Linked DNA regions of Sinorhizobium sp. BG8. The protein of the gene in region 1 interacts with the protein of each later gene in a pairwise test. Links are inferred from orthologs where the notes say so. Each region holds a gene or a part of one and is shown on either strand. Other genes may lie near its edges. The genes, in order: topA and F3Y30_RS02580.

Region 1 (9,625 bases):
GATCGCGCCATGGAACACGACGCGCAACGGGAACCAGAGCCAGAAATTCTGGATGTAATAGAAGCCGAGCGCGCTGATGGCGGCAAGGACGACTGCGGCGAGCATGGTGTTGGCGGTCCCGAGGGAGTGCGCCAGGCGCGTCGTGACCGGTGCCGCCGCCATCGCCGCTATACCTGCCATGGCCGAGTTCAGTCCGATGAGGGTTGAGGAAATCCCTCGCTTTTCCATGATGATGCTCAGCAGCGGCAGACCGAGGCCCATGGCGATACCGACAGCCGATATGGCCGAGATAGCCGCAACGAGCGACGGCCAGTGAATTTCTTCCACCGGAGCCATTTGGCCGGATTGCGGCTGTGACATGCGAACTATTTCCTCAAAGTCTTTCCCGGACGAACTGTCCGCGCCGTGTATGGAAGAAAGCTGCGGCCCTTCCGTACGGCAATGACGAGTCTTCTTGAAGGCAAATTCTGAGCTCTTCAAGGATCAGGACAGTAATGTCGGCCATCTCGATGCCCGATGCGTCGAAGACATCGATCCACCTGAGGTCCTCCAGCTCGTGGTTTCCCCTGACGCTTGCCGGGTCGATTTCAGCCTCATCGGTGAAGAGGGTGAAGAAACGGGTGTCGAAGCGGCGGACATGGCCGGGCGGAGTGATGGCCCGGGCGAGAAACCTCAGGCGCGAGAGATCGGGCAGGAACGGCAACGCCGTTGTCCCGCTATCCGGCGCCGTTCCGACCGTCAATCCGGCTTCCTCATGCAGTTCGCGAAGGCCGGCGATCGCGATCGCCCGCAAGGTGGCCTGGGTCACGCGCTTGCCTGTTCTCAGCTCCAGCCGTTCCCGTGCAAGCGGATGCAGGTCGCCCGAGACAGGAATGCCGGCGTCCGTGCGATCGCGCCGCCCGCCGGGGAAGACATAGACCTCTGGCATGAAGACGTGCTTCCTGCTGCGTCGGCCCATCAGCACACGACACCCATTGTCGGAACGGTCGACGAGCAGGACGGAGGCAGCGTCCGCCGTGCGAACTGGCGCCGTCGGCATCAGCCGCGTGTGTCCCTGGCCGGGATGACGTCCATGGGCTCGTCGGCTTTTCCGTCGAAGCCGTGCAACCGCAGGGCCCATTGCAAACCAATTGTTCCGCCTTTGACAGGCTGCAGCAGAAGAAGCGAGCAGATGATGGTGATCGGCGCCCAGATTGCCATGTGCACCCATGTCGGCAGTACGAACACCAGGTCCGTCATCAGATAGCCCGTCAGCACGAGATGGCCCACGATCGTGATGACGATGTAGGGGGGCAGGTCGTCGGCGCGCTGGTGATGCATTGCCTCGCCGCAGGCGGCGCAATTGTCCACCGGCTTCAGGAAGCTCTTGAACAGACGGCCACTGCCGCACGCGGGACAGGTGTTGAGAAGGCCACGCCTGATCGATTGGCCGAGCGGCCGCTCCGCGCGCTGCTGTTCGAAATGAACCACGCCTTTTGAAGCTTCGTTCGCCTGCATGACGTTTCCTTCCTTGCCGGCGTTTCCAGCCGGCCTATCTTCTGCCGCGCGGCGGGCGTGTACCCGGCTGGCGCCTCGGGGCGCCTCGGTCCCGTCGTCCCGCCTTGTGGAAGGAGCGCACGCCCGTCGGCATCTTGCGCCCTTCGCTCAGCATCTCGAAACGGAGCGCTCCAGCGAGCGGAACGGCCTCCACGAGTTTCACGCGAACCGGGTCTCCGAGACGATATCCGAGCCCCGTCTTCTCACCGGAAAGCGCCTGGTGCGCCTCGTCATAGATGAAGTAGTCGCGCCCGAGCGTAGATATAGGCACAAAGCCGTCGGCGCCATAGTCGGGAAGGGTGACAAATAGTCCCGCCTTTGTGACGCCCGAGACGCGTGCGTCGAACTCCTCGTTCACCCGGCCGCTGAGATGGTGCGCGATCAGCCGGTCTACCGTATCGCGTTCGGCAGCCATGGCGCGGCGCTCGAACGTGGAGATTTCGGCCGCGATGTCGTCCAGTGCCGCTTCCTCGTCCGGTGTCAGCCCGCCTTCGCCGAAATGCAGTGAGCCGACCAGTGCCCTGTGCACGATAAGATCCGCATAGCGGCGGATGGGTGACGTGAAGTGGGCATACTTCATCAGGTTGAGGCCGAAATGCCCGATGTTCTCAGGGCTGTAGATGGCCTGGCTCTGCGAGCGCAGGACCATTTCGTTGACCATCTGCTCGAAGGGCTTGCCTTGTGCCTTCGACAGGATGCCGTTGAAGTGGTTCGAGCGCATGTTCCCGCCCTTGGCGAGCGAAAGGTCGAGCGTCTGAAGGAATTCGCGCAGGGTCTCCTGCTTGGCCAGGGACGGCGCGTCGTGGACGCGATAGATCAGCGCCTGGCGCTTCGTCTCCAGTGTTTCTGCCGCTGCCACGTTCGCCTGGATCATCATTTCTTCGATCAGCTTGTGCGCATCGAGCCGTGGCGGCACGATTACCCGATCGACGGTGCCGTCCTCCTTGAGGAGAATCTTGCGTTCGGGCATGTCGAGCTCGAGCGGCTGGCGGCGGTCGCGTCCGATCGTCATGATCCGGTAGGCGTTCCAGAGGGGCTTCAGGATCTGTTCGAGGATCGGACCGGTCTTGTCGTCGGTCTGGCCGTCGATCGCGGCCTGCGCCTGCTGATAGGAGAGCTTCGCGGCGCTCTTCATCATGATCCGGTGGAAGGTGTGGCCAGCTTTTCGACCTTCTTTCGAAAACACCATGCGGACGGCCAATGCAGGCCTGTCGACGCCTTCCTTGAGCGAGCACAGATCGTTCGAGATGCGCTCGGGCAGCATGGGAACCACGCGATCGGGGAAGTAGACCGAGTTGCCACGCTTCAGCGCCTCCCGGTCGAGAGCGGACTTCGGCCGCACGTAGTAGCTCACGTCGGCGATCGCGACGGTGACGATGACGCCGCCGGGGTTGTCGGGGGAGGGATCCGCCTCGGCGTGAACCGCGTCGTCGTGATCCTTTGCATCCGCCGGATCGATGGTGATCAATGGCAGGCTGCGCCAGTCCTCGCGGTTGGCCATGGTAGCCGGCCCTGCGGCCTCCGCCTCGCGGATGACCGCGTCGGGAAAGACATGGGGGATGCCGTGTGCATGGATCGCGATCATGGAGATCGCCTTCTCCGATGCCACGGATCCGACCACCGACTTGATCTGCGCGCGCGGCAGCCCGTAGCGGCCCGTCCGCACGACGTCCAGTTCGACCAGATCGCCGTCCTTCGCCCCGGCGGTATAGTCGGCATCGACGGTCATTTCCTCGCCACGCCGGTCGATCGGCATGATTCGTCCGCCGCCGCCCGGGGTCGGACGGAACACGCCCATGCCGATATTCTTGCGCTTGTCGAGCACCTTGATGATGCGCGCGGTGTAGGCGGGCCCGCCGCGTTCCTTTGCAGGAAAGATCTTGGCCAGCACGCGATCGCCGAGGCCGGCGACGGGGGCTTTCCCGGAAGATTTGCCGACGGTGGACTGGCGGATCGCCACGGCGGGCGCCACGCCGGCCTCCTCCAGCCATTCAGCGGGGCGGCCGATAAGCTCGCCGTCGACATCGCGCGTCGTGATGTCGAGGACTGTCACCGGTGGCAGGCCTCCCGGACGGGTGAGCGACTTGCGACGCTTTTCGAGCAGGCCTTCTTCTTCGAGCCTCTTCAGAAGGGCCTTCAGCTCGACACGCGTCTCTCCCTTGAGGCCGAATGCCTTGGAGATTTCACGCTTCGATGCCCGTTCCGGATTTTCCGCGATGAAACGCAGAAGCACCTCTCGCGGCGGGATTTCGCCGTGGATGATCGGTATGTCCGCGCCCGGCGCGAGCTCCCTGCCGGCCCGGCCGGACCGCGTTGAGTGTCTGGACCGGTCGCGCGGCTCGCGTGTCATCTCTGTCAGGCCTTCTTGGTCTTTGCTGCGGCTTTCGGCTTGGCCTTGGGCTTCGCTGTCTTCGTCTCGTCCGACTTCGCGGATTTCGCTGTCGCCGTCTTTGCCTTCGCCTTGGCCTTGCCAGCGGGTGCCTTGGCCGCTTTGCCGGCAATCAGCTGGAGCGCTTCTTCAAGCGTGACCGACTGTGCGTCTTGCCCCTTGGGCAGGGTCGCGTTGATCTTGCCCCAGTTGACGTAGGGACCGTACTTGCCGTCACGGACAGTGATTGCGCCGCCGTCCGGGTGGTCGCCCAGTTCCTTGAGCGCCGCAGCCGTCTTGCCGCCGCGGCCGCCCGGGCCCTTGGATTGCTTGTCGGCAATGACTGATACCGCGCGGTTGAGGCCGATCGAGAACACGTCTTCCACGGATTCGAGGTTCGCATAGGAACCGTCGTGGAGCACGAACGGGCCATAGCGGCCGATCCCGGACGAGATCATCTTGCCCGTTTCCGGGTGTGCACCGATATCGCGGGGAAGCGACAGAAGCGCCATGGCCTTCTCGTGATCGATACTCGCGGGTGTCCAGCCTTTCGGCAAGCTCGCCCGCTTTGCCTCCTTGCCGTCGCCACGCTGCACATAGGGGCCGAAACGGCCGCTGCGCAGGGTAATCTCTTCCCCGGTGTGCGGATCCTTGCCGAGCGACTGCGGTTCGCTTGAGGCAGCCGCCTCCGCATCGCCGTTGGTGTCGGAGGACAGCTGGCGGGTGTAGTTGCATTCCGGATAGTTCGAGCAGCCGACGAATGCGCCGTACTTTCCGAGCTTCAGCGAAAGCTGACCCGTGCCGCAGACCTGGCAGGTGCGCGGATCGCCACCATCGTCGCGCTTCGGGAAGACGAGAGGCGCCAGTTCCTCGTTGAGAGCGTCGAGCACGTTGGTGACGCGGAGCTCCTTGGTATCCTCGATCTGGGCGAAGAAATCGCGCCAGAAGTCACGAAGGACGTCCTTCCACTTCAGCTCGCCGGCAGAGATCTGGTCGAGCTTCTCCTCCAGGGAGGCGGTGAAGTCGTATTCGACGTAACGCGTGAAGAAGCTCTCCAGGAAGGCGGTTACGAGCCGGCCCTTCGACTGCGGGATCAGCTTGCGCTTGTCGATCACCACGTATTCGCGGTCGCGCAAGGTTGCGAGCGTTGCCGCATAGGTGGAAGGACGGCCGATGCCGAGTTCTTCCATCTTCTTGATGAGGGACGCTTCGGAATAGCGCGGCGGCGGCTCGGTGAAATGCTGCGATGCATTGATCTTCTGTTTCGCGAGATCCTCGCGCGCATTGATCTCGGGCAGGCGGCCATCCTCATCGCCGTCGTCGGACTGCTCGCCATCTTCCTTCTGGTCGGTGTAGGCCGCAATGAAGCCGTCGAAGCGGATTACCGAACCGGTTGCGCGCAGACCGGCCTTGTTGCCGGCATTGTCCGCATCGATCTCGACGGTGGTGCGCTCGATCTCGGCCGAGGCCATCTGGCTGGCAATGCCGCGCTTCCAGATGAGGTCGTAGAGGCGAAGCTGGTCGGCGTCGAGGTAGCGACGTACCTGATCCGGCGTGCGGTCGAAGTCCGTTGGCCGGATGGCCTCGTGCGCTTCCTGGGCGTTCTTGGCCTTGGTGGAGTAGAAGCGCGCCTTTTCCGGAAGGTAACGGTCGCCGAACTGGCCGGCGATCGCGCGCCGGGCTGCGTCGATCGCTTCGGGTGCCATCTGCACGCCGTCGGTTCGCATATAGGTGATGAGACCGACGGTCTCGCCGCCGATGTCGATGCCTTCGTAGAGTTTCTGTGCCACCTGCATGGTGCGCGAAGCCGAGAAGCCGAGCTTCGAGGACGCCGCCTGCTGCAGGGTCGAAGTGGTGAAGGGAGGGCCGGGGTTGCGTTTGGTCGGCTTGGCCTCGACGCTCTCGACGCGGTAGCTCGCGCCCTCCAGCAGGGTCTTGAGGCGGCCGGCTTCCTCGCCGTTGCCTATAGCCCTGGGTTGCAGACGCTTGCCGGATGCCGAGACGAGGCGTGCCTCGAACTCGTCGCCGCGCGGTGTCTTGAGAAGTGCGGAGATGTTCCAGTATTCCTCGGAGACGAACCGCTCGATTTCCGATTCACGATCGCAGACGAGGCGAAGCGCCACGGACTGGACACGCCCTGCGGAGCGTGCGCCCGGCAGCTTGCGCCACAGCACCGGCGACAGGTTGAAGCCGACGAGGTAGTCGAGCGCCCGACGGGCCAGATAGGCATCGACCAGGTCGATGTCGATGTCGCGCGGCGACTTCATGGCATCGAGGACAGCAGACTTGGTAATGGCGTTGAAGACGACGCGCTTGACCGGCTTGTCGCCGATGACCTTCTTCTTCTTCAGAAGATCGAGCACGTGCCATGAAATCGCTTCGCCCTCGCGATCAGGGTCGGTTGCGAGAATGAGGCCGTCCGAGGACTTCACTGCGTCGGCAATGTCCTTCATGCGCTTGGCGGATGCGCCATCGACCTCCCAGGACATATCGAAGTCCTCGTCGGGGCGCACCGAGCCGTCCTTTGCCGGAAGATCGCGAACATGTCCGAATGAGGCGAGGACCTTGTAGCCCGACCCGAGGTACTTGTTGATTGTCTTGGCCTTTGCAGGCGATTCAACCACTACAACGTTCATACTCTTACTCTGATGCCGGGCGCCATCTGTTGGAGGGAGGGCTGAAAACTCAACTTGCGCAGGAAAGTCGATGCCTCGAAATGAACAGTGAATGCGTCGCGGTCAAGAGGTGAGCCCAAAATAACTGCTCCACAACGCAATGCAACTAATAAGGGAAATGACGTTTATTGCAATTTAGGATTATTGCTTTATCATCCTTGAGGTGTAGAGGGCCTTGGCCACGCGTTGATTCCGCGGCCATGTTCGATCGGGAAACTGCGATGACTTCCAAATCAGCCGTATCTCCGCCTCCATCGGCCCAGACGCGGGAAAACATCACGTATATTCGTCAGATGCTTGGTGAGCTTCGTTTGGTCGCACATAGCGAAGGGGCCGATATGCTGCGCTATCTTATCGAGATGGCCTATGTCGAGGCGGGCGATATACAGGCAGGATTGCGGCCGCTCTCACCCAATCGCTAGTGAGACGAGGCCTCCCGGATAGCGATGCAACCGTCCGGCGAGGTCCAGCTCGAGCAACACCAGGTAGACCACGGACGCAGGCAACTCCGTGTGGCGCAGGATATCGTCGATCTCGACCGGCGTCGGTCCGAGGGCTTCGGTGATCCGTTGGCGATCGTCGTCATCAGGTGGTCGCTTCATGGTTTCGGGATCCGGTGGCGACGCAGGCTCTCCGGCGCCCGTCTGGCCGGAGAAGAAATCAGGTTCCTGAAGTGGCCGCAGATGGCTCAGTACGTCTTCGGATTCCGTCGCGATGATGGCTCCATCCTTCAGCAGGCCATTGGTTCCATGGCAGCGGGGGTCGAGTGGCGATCCGGGAACGGCGAAGACGAGACGGCCGAACTCCGCGGCATTTCGGGCTGTGATCAGCGAACCGGACCGGTCGGCCGCTTCGACGACGACAAGGCCCAGCGAAATTCCGGCGATGAGCCGGTTGCGGCGCGGGAAATCCCGGGCGCGCGGTTCCCATCCGAACGGCATCTCGCTGATCGCCAGCCCGTTGCCGGAGGTGATCTCGTCGAGCAGTGGCGCATTCTCGGGCGGGTAGGGCTGGTCGATACCTCCCGCAAGGATCGCCATCGTTCCTGTTTCCAGGCTGGCACGATGCGCTGCCGTATCAATCCCGCGTGCCAGTCCGGAGACGATCGCATAGCCGGCCCGCCCGATCTCGCGTGCAAGGAGCGCGGCGAACTTGCTTCCGTATATGGAGGCGTTTCGCGATCCGACGATACCGGCGGCCGGTTCGGTCGCGATGCCGGCATTGCCTTTCACCGCAATCAGCGGGGGAGCGCCGTCGATATGTCGCAGAAGGGGAGGATAGTCGGGCTCGCCGATGCCGATGAAAGCGGCCCGGTGCCGTGCCGCCATCTCGAGTTCGCGCACCGCATCGGCGTGGCTTGCTACGCGGATTGCCCTCATGGATCCGCCGCGCCTGGAAAGTTCCGGGAGCATCTCGAGGGCGGTTTCGGCACTGCCGAAATGGTTGATGAGATCGCGGAATGTCGCCGGTCCGACATTGTCGCTTCGGATCAGCCGCAGCCAGGCGATCCTCTGTTTTTCCGTCAGCGCAATGCCTGTTCCCTTGCGCTGCGGTTGTTCATCCTATCCCTTGTCCCCGATCCGGCTCTCGGTGCCGTTCAGCAGCCGGGAGATGTTGGCCTTGTGCTTCCACCAAGTCATGACTGTCAGGATGACGAAGAGAGCCGCCACCTTCTCGTGTCCGAGCGCATACAATACAACCGGACTGATCGCCGTTGCAACCAGGGCGGACAACGAGGAAAAGCGGGTGAGATAAGCGGTCGCGATCCAGATTGCGGCGAAGATCGGCATCATGACTGGGACAAGGCCAAGAAGAATGCCGAGATACGTCGCGACACCCTTGCCCCCCTTGAAGCCGAGCCAGACCGGATAGAGGTGGCCGAGGAAGGCAGCGAAGCCTGCTGCAATGCCAGCCTCGAGGCCCCAACGGGAGGCTATCGCCGCGGCAGCCGTACCCTTGAGTGCGTCCAGGGCGAGAGTGACGGCCGCAAGCTTCTTGTTTCCCGTTCTCAGAACGTTCGTTGCCCCGATGTTTCCCGAGCCGATCTGGCGCACGTCGCCGAGACCTGCCATCCGCGTGACGATCAGGCCAAAGGGTATGGAGCCCAGCAGATATCCGAAAACGAGGCTGGCGAGTGTGGCGGGCAGACCGATCTGCCAGGTCAATATGTCAGTCAATTGCGTCTCCCGGACGTCCCCCTGAGCGCCACCCCTCCGACTGGACGGGTCAGGTCGCTCTGCCTCCTGAAATGATTGCCCCGCAAGTCTGGCTCGCCTGGCGGGGCTTGCGGCCGGGCAGACGCCCCGGTCATGTCCCATTGACCGGGGAGATGCCTGGCTGTTCAGCATGCGATGTTTACCGCACCGAATGAACGCGCTTTCCTGCAACATAGGTTTGAAGCGCCCGTCCCGTAAAGCGGGCATCTTCGAAGGGTGTATTCTTGGATCGGGAGACCAGCTGATCCTTCGAGGCGATCCAGGGTTCGTCCGGGTCGATGAGCACGATGTCGGCGCGCGCGCCCGGCATGAGCGTTCCCGCATCGAGGCCAAATGTCTTGGCCGGGCGCGTCGACATGGCATCGATCAGCCGCATCAGGCTTACTTCGCCGCTGTGATGCAACCTGAGGGCCGCCGCCAGAAGGGTCTCCAGCCCGATCGCCCCGTCGGCGGCATCGGCAAAGGGCAGGCGCTTCGTATCGACGTCCTGAGGGTCATGCGCGGAGACGATGATATCGATTGCACCGCTCGCGAGTGCATCCACCATGGCCGATCGGTCGGCTTCCGCGCGCAGCGGCGGTGAAAGCTTGAAGAACGTGCGGTATTCGCCGATGTCGTTCTCGTTGAGCGTCAGGTGATTGATGGAGACGCCGCAGGTAACGTTCGCACCACGCTCGCGGGCGATCCGCACGGCTTCCGCCGATTCGGGAACGGAGATCTGCGCTGCGTGGTATGCGGCACGCGTAAGCGCCGCGATCCTCAGGTCGCGCTCCAGCGGGATGAGCTCGGCTTCGCGCGGCGTACCGGAGAGGCCGAGCCAGCTGGCAAGG
Region 2 (9,200 bases), 1.8 Mb from region 1 along the record:
CATCTCGATGCAATTGAATACGCCTGACGCGCGTCATTGCGCCAGTCGCAGACTTTCCGGCGCATTTGCTCTCGTTTCAGGAGGTTGACGCAGGTGTCCCGATCTCTGGAACCATGACACATTGACCGCGGTCCTTGCGGTGGGGCGGGTCACGCCGAAGGATGGTTTCACTGGCGGGGTGGCCACAAGCGTTGTGCCGTTCGGCCCTGGCGCCATCGCAGATCCGGGGCGCTTTGAAACGTGTGCTGCCGTGCTCTCCCGGCAAGGCCGTTCCTCGTCAGCTCTTGCTCGGGTCGAGCTTCAGCGCGGTGGAGATCTCCGCAAGCGTGGCTTTCTCGGCGTCGCTTACCTCGACACCACCAAATCCGAGAAAACCGCCTTCCTTGGCCGCCTCGGCGACGTTGACGCTGATCTGATACAGCCAGGCCTTGTAGGCTCCTGCCGCATCCGGTGCCTTGGCCGACACGAGGTCTGCGGCCTGCTGCAGGGCGGCGATGCATTTTGTCTTTACTTCGTCAGGCTTGGAGCCCTTCAGTTTGGCCTGCAGGCCCTCGCGTGCCGCACTCCTGCCTTCGGAGGTCTCGAAGTCGCTCACGAGTGCAGAAATGAGCGGGTCCGCTCCGGCATCGGTCTTGGCTTTGAGCAGCGTGCGGCTGCTGGCCATTCCCTCTTTCAGCATGCCCCAAAGCCCGCTCGGATCAGCCGCAGTAACGGCGATGCCGGCGATCATTACGCTTTCCAGCAGCAGGTTCCACTCGTCGGGCGTGAATGTCGATTTGTCGGCCATTGCCACAGCTCCTTTGATCCTGGATGTGGGGAGTGAGAGGGAAGGCCGCCGGAAGGGGCCGGCGACCAGTCTCGCTGAACGCTCAAGCCGTGAGGGCCGCAAGCTTTGCCTTGATCGAGTCGATCGTCGGCTTCAGGACATCGGACACGCCCGGAATCGCGAGGACCTTGTCGAAAAGCCCGTTGACGGTCGACATCATCGGCGTAATCAAGGCCTTGAGCGCGGCCTTCTGCTCCGCCGTGAGTTGCCCCGCTGTCGTACTCACCTTGTCGATCTCGCCAAGGTTTGCTTCGAGCTTGGGCAAAGCAGCCTGTGCGGAAGCCGCATCCGTAACCCCCGTCACAGTCGTCTGCAGGCTGGTAAGGGTATCCGTCAGCTGTTTGCCGACATCCACGCCGTCAACAGTCAGGCTCTGCGTGGGTGCACCCGCTTCCGGAGTGGCGTGCTGCGCCGGTCTTCCGAACATATAGTACAGCAGGGCTGCGATCGCCAAAGCTGCAATCAGCCAGTAGAGCCAGCGCGAGGATCCGGTCGCCGCCTGGGACGCCGCGCGCTGTCCGGCATTGCCTACTGATGTGGCCGTGGCCGCAGCGCGATCGGCCGCCTGACCCGCCGTAGCCGCTGCCGCTCTCGCGGAGCCGCCGAGCGCGTTCAAAAGACCCGTCCCCCTCAGCAAGTCACCGACGCCCGAAGGAAGGGCGGAAGCAATGTTGTCCTTCTGGCTTGCCAGCAGACCCGCAACGCCGTTCGCGCTCAAATCATTGCCGCTTTGCTGCGCGACGCCGCTCATCACGATCGGAGCCAGCATGCCGAGCAGGGAAGTGCTCGCATTGCGGTCGAGCCCGGCATAACTGCCTACAGCATTTGCAAGTGCTCCACTGTCGCCGGAGCCAAAGAGGGACGACAGGAGCTGCGATCCGGCCTGGCCAAGCGATTCCTGGCCGCCCGAACTCAGCATTCCAGCAAGGCTGCCAAGGACACCGCTCTGTTGTCCCGCAGCGTCGGCGACCCTCTGTGCGCCCCCCGGCTGCGCGGCGACGCCGCCGAGACCCGCCAGCAACGCAGGCACTGCGGCAGCTATTGCACGCTGGGCCTTGTTGGCATCCAAACCAAGCGCTCCGGCAAGGCGAGCGATCGTCTCCGGCGTCAGAAGTTGCATAATGTAGGAAACAAGATTGCTGGCCATTGAATTGTCCTCCGCAGTTTCTCAACCGAAACCACCAGAATGAAAATTGCTGTTGAATTGGTCAGTCTCTTGACTAAGTCCGGATCAGGCGGACGTATAAGTTCATCCCTGCGCTGGACTATATGTGCTGTCCGAATAAAGGATGAATGAGAGGATGCATGTCCTCAAATAACGCGGAGACATTATCACTCGCGGTTTCATTTATCCAGCTCGAAAGTCGGTATGACTTGCGCGAAGGACGGTCAACGATCTTTTTGCACCTGCGAAGAAAGCGGAATTTATCTAGTCTTCAGCCTCAGAATTATCTGTTTTCATTGAATGGTTGACAGATCTCCAGGTGGGGCGGCAAACGACCTGCGTCCCGAACGGGAACGAGCGCAAGGCAACACATGTTCAGGGAGGTCTTGCCGCGGGGACGTCTGCCGTTTGGATCACCGCTTCAGAGCCGTCCGGAGGCAATCCAATGGGCGGCCAGACGCTGGATCCGCGGCTTACCCGCTGACTTAATGGTCCTTTAAGCTCCGTACCGTTAGGTTAGTATCGGTCGGCGCGCAATGACCCCTCCAGAAGCGGTTGCACCCACGCGTCGGGCATCATGCCCTTGACCCCATTTTTCAGCTCTCAGCAAACCCCATTTCCGCCTCCCGGGAGATAGAGTCGTGGCATTCAGGAATTTGTCGATATTGAACAAGATCGGGCTGGTGGTCGTGGTGATGGGGCTTTCCTCCATCCTTCTGGCCATGGTCGGCGCGCGCGGCCTGTCCGCGCTTGAGTCGACAATGACCGCGGTCGGCGCCAAGGAAGAAGTGGCGCGCGAGGCGATGGATCTGCGTGTCGACATCATCGCAATCAGCCGGATGACCTATCAGCTCGCGGCAGCACCTGAGAAGGCGGAAGACTTTGCCGCCGAAACAGAGAAGCGTGCCAAGGAGATGCTCGACCGGCTGCCCAAGATCGAAGCCGCGGCCGATGCCACGCAGCTTGCCCAGGTCGGCAAAATCCGCCAGGTGCTCGAGCGTTATTTCAACGATATTCGGGCGATGGTCGATACCGCACGCGCCAGCGGCGGCACGGATCGCCAATCGATCGACGCGGCGCTCTCCGAGGCTCTTGCGGCGCAGAAGACGGTGACGGAAGCCGTGAAGGAATACAGTACCTATTCCGGCGATGCACTAGCCGCTGCCCGCGCGGAAGCCTTGGAGTCCTCTTCGCTTGCGATGTGGATCGAAATAATCGCGGCTGCGGGCTGCATCATTTTCGGCGCCGCCGTCAGCCTCGTTGTGGCGCGCCGTGGCATCGTCCTGCCGGTTCGCCGCCTCACGGCGATCATGACACGGATGGCCAACGGAGAACTGGAGGGGGTCGAAGCCGACGTATCGCGGCAGGACGAAATCGGCGAGATGGCACGTGCCGTGGAGGTCTTCCGGCGCAATGGCATCAGCATGCGCGACATGAAGGCCCAGGAGGCCGAGCTTCACGCCAGGACGAATGACCTGCAATCGAGCATCAGCAGCGTGGTCGCAGCGGCTGTCGCCGGCGATTTTACGCAGAGAATTACCAAGGACTACGACAGCGAGAACCTCAACCGCTTTGCGGGAAGCGTGAACGAACTCGTCTCGAGCGTCGATAGGGCCGTTACGGAAGTCCGCCGTGTCATCGCTGCCCTTGCGGAAGCCGATCTTACCCAGGGTATGGAGGGCAAGTTCCAGGGAGCGTTTGCGGAGCTGCAGACAAACGTCAACATGACGATGGTCACGCTCCGTTCGACCATGGAGAACGTCCGGTCGGCTGCCGGCACGATAAACCACAATTCCGCCGAACTGAGCTCGGCCGCGAACAATCTCGCGAAGCGAACCGAACAGCAGGCTGCGGCGCTGGAAGAAACGGCCGCCGCGCTGGATGAGATCACCTCGACCGTCCAGACCGCTTCCGAGCGGGCGAACGAGGCGCGCAGCATGGTGCAGGACACCAGGCAAAGCGCGGGAAAATCCGGTGAGATCGTCCGCAGCGCGATCGATGCGATGGGTCGTATTGAGTCCTCCTCCAGCCGCATCAACCAGATCATCTCGGTCATCGATGAGATCGCCTTCCAGACGAACCTCCTGGCGCTCAACGCCGGCGTGGAGGCTGCCCGTGCAGGAGAAGCAGGACGCGGCTTCGCGGTCGTGGCACAGGAAGTGCGCGACCTTGCCCAGCGTTCCGCCAACGCGGCCAAAGAGATCAAGACCCTGATCAATACCTCCGCCGCCGAAGTGGACAACGGGGTGTCGCTGGTTCGCTCCACCGGAGACGCTCTCCTGGAGATCGAAGGCCTGGTAAACAAGGTCAATGATCATGTGAACTCGATCGCCACGGCTGCGCGCGAACAGGCTACGGCCCTGCAGGAAATCAATACGTCCATCAACCATATGGACCAGATGACCCAGCAGAATGCCGCAATGGTTGAAGAGACGACCGCCGCCAGCCAGAACCTGACGGAAGAGAGCAGGCAGCTTCGCATGATGCTCGCCAAATTCCAGCTGGGCCAGGTCACCGAACAGCGTGGCTGGGAACGCGCCGCCGCCTGATCTGCAGGCAATCAAGGTGGGGTCAGCGCTCTTGCGTCGGCCCCGCCTGCGAAAAATCCCTTGCCGTCCCACTCTGCCCGGGCGCTGCCATTGTCGTTTTCGATCGAGTATCAAGCCACAACGGCTTCGGGCTACGATCATACCGAGGCCCGAGCATGATGGTCCCGAGCCATTGAGCAGCAGCGGGGTTCGCGTCTAGTCGGGCAGGGCGATCGTGGCTCGCCCGCTGGTCAGGTCCGTGACGAGACGAACTACATCGGCCGCATCCTGTTTCGGCAGAGCGACGGAGAGTTCCGCCCCGCCTGCGTTGAAGGTTTCGGATTCGATACGCACGTCCGCAAGCGCATTGAGCCTTGCCTTCACCAGGGCAAGGTCAGAAAATTCGCATCCGACCGTCGCCTTGACGGTCGGGACTATTCTCGTCTTCTCCGCACTCCTCAGGCACTGCGCGGCGGTGCCGCCATAGGCGCGCACGAGGCCGCCGCTGCCAAGCAGGACGCCACCGAACCAACGCGTCACGACCGCCACGGCACCGTCAAGAGATTGCCCGTCGATCGCCTGCAGAATCGGCTTTCCCGCCGTACCGCTCGGTTCTCCGTCGTCGTTGAAGCGATAGGTCTGGCCGATCCGCCACGCCCAGCAATTGTGGGTCGCTGTCGGGTCGGAGTGTGCCGCGATGAAGGCGCGCGCTGCCTCTTCATCAGCTATCGGCCCGGCCCAGGCGACAAAGCGGCTCTTCTTTATGTCCTGCTCGAAGGTCTCGACGCGTTGGAGGGTGAACATGCTGACCTCTCATTCCGGTTGGTTCTTAGACTTGCCGTTAGGGAAAAGCCAGAATCCGACCGACGATCGATCCACATCCCGTTCTCTCACCCCTCAAAACGGACTTGCAACTTGCGTCAGAAGACATGTTGACATAAAGATATCTTTATGTGATCTGCGACGCAGTTGTATCAGGAGGCTTCGCCATGACCACCGACTCCGAAAACCTGTTCGGACCCTTGTTGCCTCGCCGCAGCGGATTGGAGATCGCAGCCGCCCTGTCGGCGCTGGCAAACGAGCGCATCCTGATCCTCGATGGGGCCATGGGAACGGAGATCCAGACGCTCGGCCTGGTCGAGCAGGATTTTCGAGGGACGCGCTTCGGCGATTGCGCCTGCCACCAGCAGGGCAACAACGATCTTCTGACGCTGACGCAGCCAGCGGCAATCGAGGATATCCACTACCGCTATGCTCTTGCAGGCGCGGATATCCTGGAAACCAATACGTTCTCCTCCACCACCATCGCGCAGGCCGATTACGGCATGGAAGAGATGGTCTATGAGCTCAACCGCGATGGCGCGCGGCTTGCGCGGCGCGCAGGGCTGAGGGCCGAGCAGAAGGATGGCCGGCGCAGGTTCGTCGCCGGCGCCCTGGGGCCGACAAACCGCACCGCGTCCATTTCTCCTGATGTCAACAATCCCGGCTACCGCGCGGTCTCCTTCGACGATCTCAGAATCGCCTATGGCGAGCAGCTGCGCGGCCTCATCGATGGTGGCGCGGACATCATTCTGATCGAGACGATCTTCGACACGCTGAACGCCAAGGCGGCGATCTTCGCCTGCGCTGAGATCTTCGAGGAGAAGGACATTACGCTGCCGGTCATGATTTCCGGCACGATCACCGACCTTTCTGGCAGGACACTGTCTGGGCAGACACCGGAAGCCTTCTGGAATTCCGTCCGCCATGCTTCGCCGATCTCGATCGGGCTTAACTGTGCCCTTGGCGCCAATGCGATGCGCGATCACATTGCGGAGATCTCGTCCGTCGCCGACGCCTATGTCTGCGCCTATCCCAATGCCGGTCTTCCGAACGCCTTCGGCAAGTATGATCAGACACCCGAGGAGATGGCCGCGCAGGTTGAGGAGTTCATGCGCGAGGGCCTCGTCAACATCGTTGGCGGATGCTGCGGCTCCACGCCAGCGCACATTCGCGCGATTGCCGAAGTGGCCAAGCGCCATGCGCCGCGCCCGATACCGGAAATCCCGCGCTTCATGCGGCTCTCCGGGCTGCAGCCCTTCACCCTGACGAAGGACATTCCGTTCGTGAATGTCGGCGAGCGGACGAATGTCACGGGTTCGGCGAAGTTCCGCAAGCTTATCACCGCCGGTGACTACGCTGCCGCGCTTGACGTCGCGCGCGACCAGGTGGCGAACGGTGCCCAGGTCATCGACATCAACATGGACGAGGGGCTGATCGATTCCACCAGGGCGATGACGGAATACCTCAACCTTATCGCCGCAGAACCGGACATCGCGAAAGTGCCGGTCATGATCGATTCGTCGAAGTGGGAAGTCATCGAGGCCGGCCTGAAATGCGTGCAGGGCAAGCCGATCGTGAACTCGATTTCGCTCAAGGAAGGGGAAGAGGTATTCCTGAAGCATGCGCGGCTTGTCCGTGCCTATGGCGCGGCCGTGGTGGTCATGGCGTTTGATGAGCAGGGCCAGGCGGATACGCGGGCGCGCAAGGTCGAAATCTGCACGCGCGCCTACAAGCTCCTGACCGAGGTCGCGGGGCTTCGCCCGGAAGACATCATCTTCGACCCCAACATCTTTGCGGTGGCGACCGGTATCGAAGAGCACAACAACTACGGCGTGGATTTCATCGAGGCGACGCGTGAGATCGTCTCTACGCTTGCCCATGTGCATGTCTCGGGCGGCGTCTCCAACCTGTCGTTCTCGTTTCGCGGCAACGAGCCCGTGCGCGAGGCCATGCATGCGGTATTTCTCTATCATGCCATCCAGGCCGGAATGGACATGGGCATCGTCAATGCCGGCCAGCTCGCGGTCTATGAGTCGATCGAGCCCGAACTGCGCGAGGCCTGCGAGGACGTGGTGCTGAACCGGCGATCCGACGCGACGGAACGCATGCTGCAGCTTGCAGAACGTTTCAAGGGAACGGCTGGCAAGGAAGCAAGGGAACGGGATCTCCAGTGGCGTGAATGGACCGTCGCAAAGCGGCTCGAGCATGCGCTCGTCAACGGCATAACCGAATTCGTCGAGGCGGATACCGAGGAAGCCCGTCAACAGGCCGAGCGTCCGCTGCACGTCATCGAGGGGCCGCTGATGGCCGGGATGAACGTGGTCGGCGACCTGTTCGGCTCTGGAAAGATGTTCCTGCCGCAGGTTGTTAAATCGGCGCGCGTTATGAAGCAGGCGGTTGCCGTGCTTCTTCCCTACATGGAAGCCGAGAAGCTCGCGAACGGTGGCGACGGAGAGCGTCGCAGCGCGGGCAAGATCCTGATGGCAACCGTCAAGGGCGACGTGCACGATATCGGCAAGAACATCGTCGGCGTCGTGCTCGCCTGCAACAACTACGAGATCATCGATCTCGGCGTGATGGTGCCTGCTTCGAAGATCCTGCAGGTGGCCAGGGACGAGAATGTCGACATCATCGGTCTGTCGGGGCTCATCACGCCTTCGCTGGACGAGATGGTGCATGTCGCTTCCGAGATGGAACGGGAAGGCCTCGGCATTCCGCTCCTGATCGGGGGAGCAACGACGAGCCGTGTTCACACGGCGGTCAAGATTCACCCCCGCTATCAGATAGGGCAGACGGTCTATGTGACCGATGCCAGCCGTGCGGTCGGTGTCGTCTCCAGCCTGCTTTCCGACGACATGCGTCCAGGCTATGTCGAGACCCTCCGGGCGGAGTACCGCAAGGTGGCGGAGACGCATGCCCGGAACGAGGCGGAAAAGTTGCGCCTGCCGCTGGAAAGAGCACGGGAAAACGCATTCCGGCCGGATTGGGAAGGTTATACTCCCAAGAAGCCGTCCTTCCTCGGCACCCGGATCTGGCAGGATTGGGATCTGGCGGAACTCGCCCGCTACATCGACTGGACGCCATTCTTCCAGACCTGGGAGCTGAAGGGCGTTTATCCGAAAATTCTCGACGATGAGAAACAGGGACCCGCGGCACGCCAGCTCTTTGCTGACGCACAGGCGATGCTGGCCAAGATCATCGATGAAAAATGGTTCACACCAAAGGCCGTCGTGGGCTTCTGGCCCGCCAACGCCGTCGGCGACGACATTCGCCTGTTCGACGATGAGACGAGGCAGACGGAGCTTGCTTCATTGTTCACGCTTCGCCAGCAGCTTTCGAAGCGCGACGGCCGTCCGAATGTCGCGCTCTCCGACTTCATGGCGCCGCTGGACACCGGCAGGCCAGACTATGTCGGCGGCTTCGTCGTTACCGCGGGTATCGGGGAGATCGCCATTGCCGAACGCTTCGAGCGGGCCAATGACGACTACTCCTCCATCATGGTGAAAGCTCTCGCGGACCGTTTCGCCGAAGCGTTCGCAGAACGCCTTCACGAGTACGTCCGCAAGGAACTGTGGGGATATGCTCCGGACGAGAGTTTCACGCCCGAGCAGCTGATCGGCGAGCCCTACGCCGGTATCCGTCCGGCCCCGGGCTATCCCGCGCAGCCGGACCACACGGAGAAGACGACCCTCTTCCGTCTGCTCGACGCGGAGAACGCGATCGGCGTCAGCCTGACCGAAAGTTTCGCCATGTGGCCGGGGTCCTCCGTCTCCGGGCTCTACATCGCCCAGCCGGAGAGCTACTACTTCGGTGTCGCCAAGGTGGAGCGAGACCAGGTCGAGGACTACGCGGCCCGCAA

What was found.
Region 2: the proteins of topA (region 1) and F3Y30_RS02580 interact in binary tests that used the Escherichia coli proteins (3 or more experiments, as listed by UniProt). The link is inferred for Sinorhizobium sp. BG8 from one-to-one orthologs.

The regions. Positions count from the first base shown.
Region 1 is NZ_CP044011.1:2,384,354-2,393,978, forward strand. What follows is about bases 3,692-6,869. They hold topA (type I DNA topoisomerase), read right to left. Parts: upstream 6,541-6,869; coding sequence 3,892-6,540; downstream 3,692-3,891. Other genes in these bases: rnr (ribonuclease R), read right to left, coding at 3,692-3,886; F3Y30_RS11180 (hypothetical protein), read left to right, coding at 6,801-6,869. Also shown: F3Y30_RS11155 (MFS transporter), read right to left, coding at 1-360; F3Y30_RS11160 (hydrolase), read right to left, coding at 374-1,039; F3Y30_RS11165 (DUF983 domain-containing protein), read right to left, coding at 1,039-1,497; more of rnr, read right to left, coding at 1,532-3,691; more of F3Y30_RS11180, read left to right, coding at 6,870-7,001; DNA-processing protein DprA, read right to left, coding at 6,987-8,111; glycerol-3-phosphate 1-O-acyltransferase PlsY, read right to left, coding at 8,142-8,747; F3Y30_RS11195 (dihydroorotase), read right to left, coding at 8,935-9,625. UniProt on the Escherichia coli protein: Releases the supercoiling and torsional tension of DNA, which is introduced during the DNA replication and transcription, by transiently cleaving and rejoining one strand of the DNA duplex.
Region 2 is NZ_CP044011.1:558,728-567,927, reverse strand. Bases 3,530-6,282 are described here. They hold F3Y30_RS02580 (YigZ family protein), read right to left. Parts: upstream 5,324-6,282; coding sequence 4,736-5,323; downstream 3,530-4,735. Other genes in these bases: metH (methionine synthase), read left to right, coding at 5,509-6,282; F3Y30_RS02585 (methyl-accepting chemotaxis protein), read left to right, coding at 3,530-4,540. Also shown: F3Y30_RS02595 (hypothetical protein), read right to left, coding at 278-787; F3Y30_RS02590 (DUF937 domain-containing protein), read right to left, coding at 870-1,973; more of F3Y30_RS02585, read left to right, coding at 2,633-3,529; more of metH, read left to right, coding at 6,283-9,200.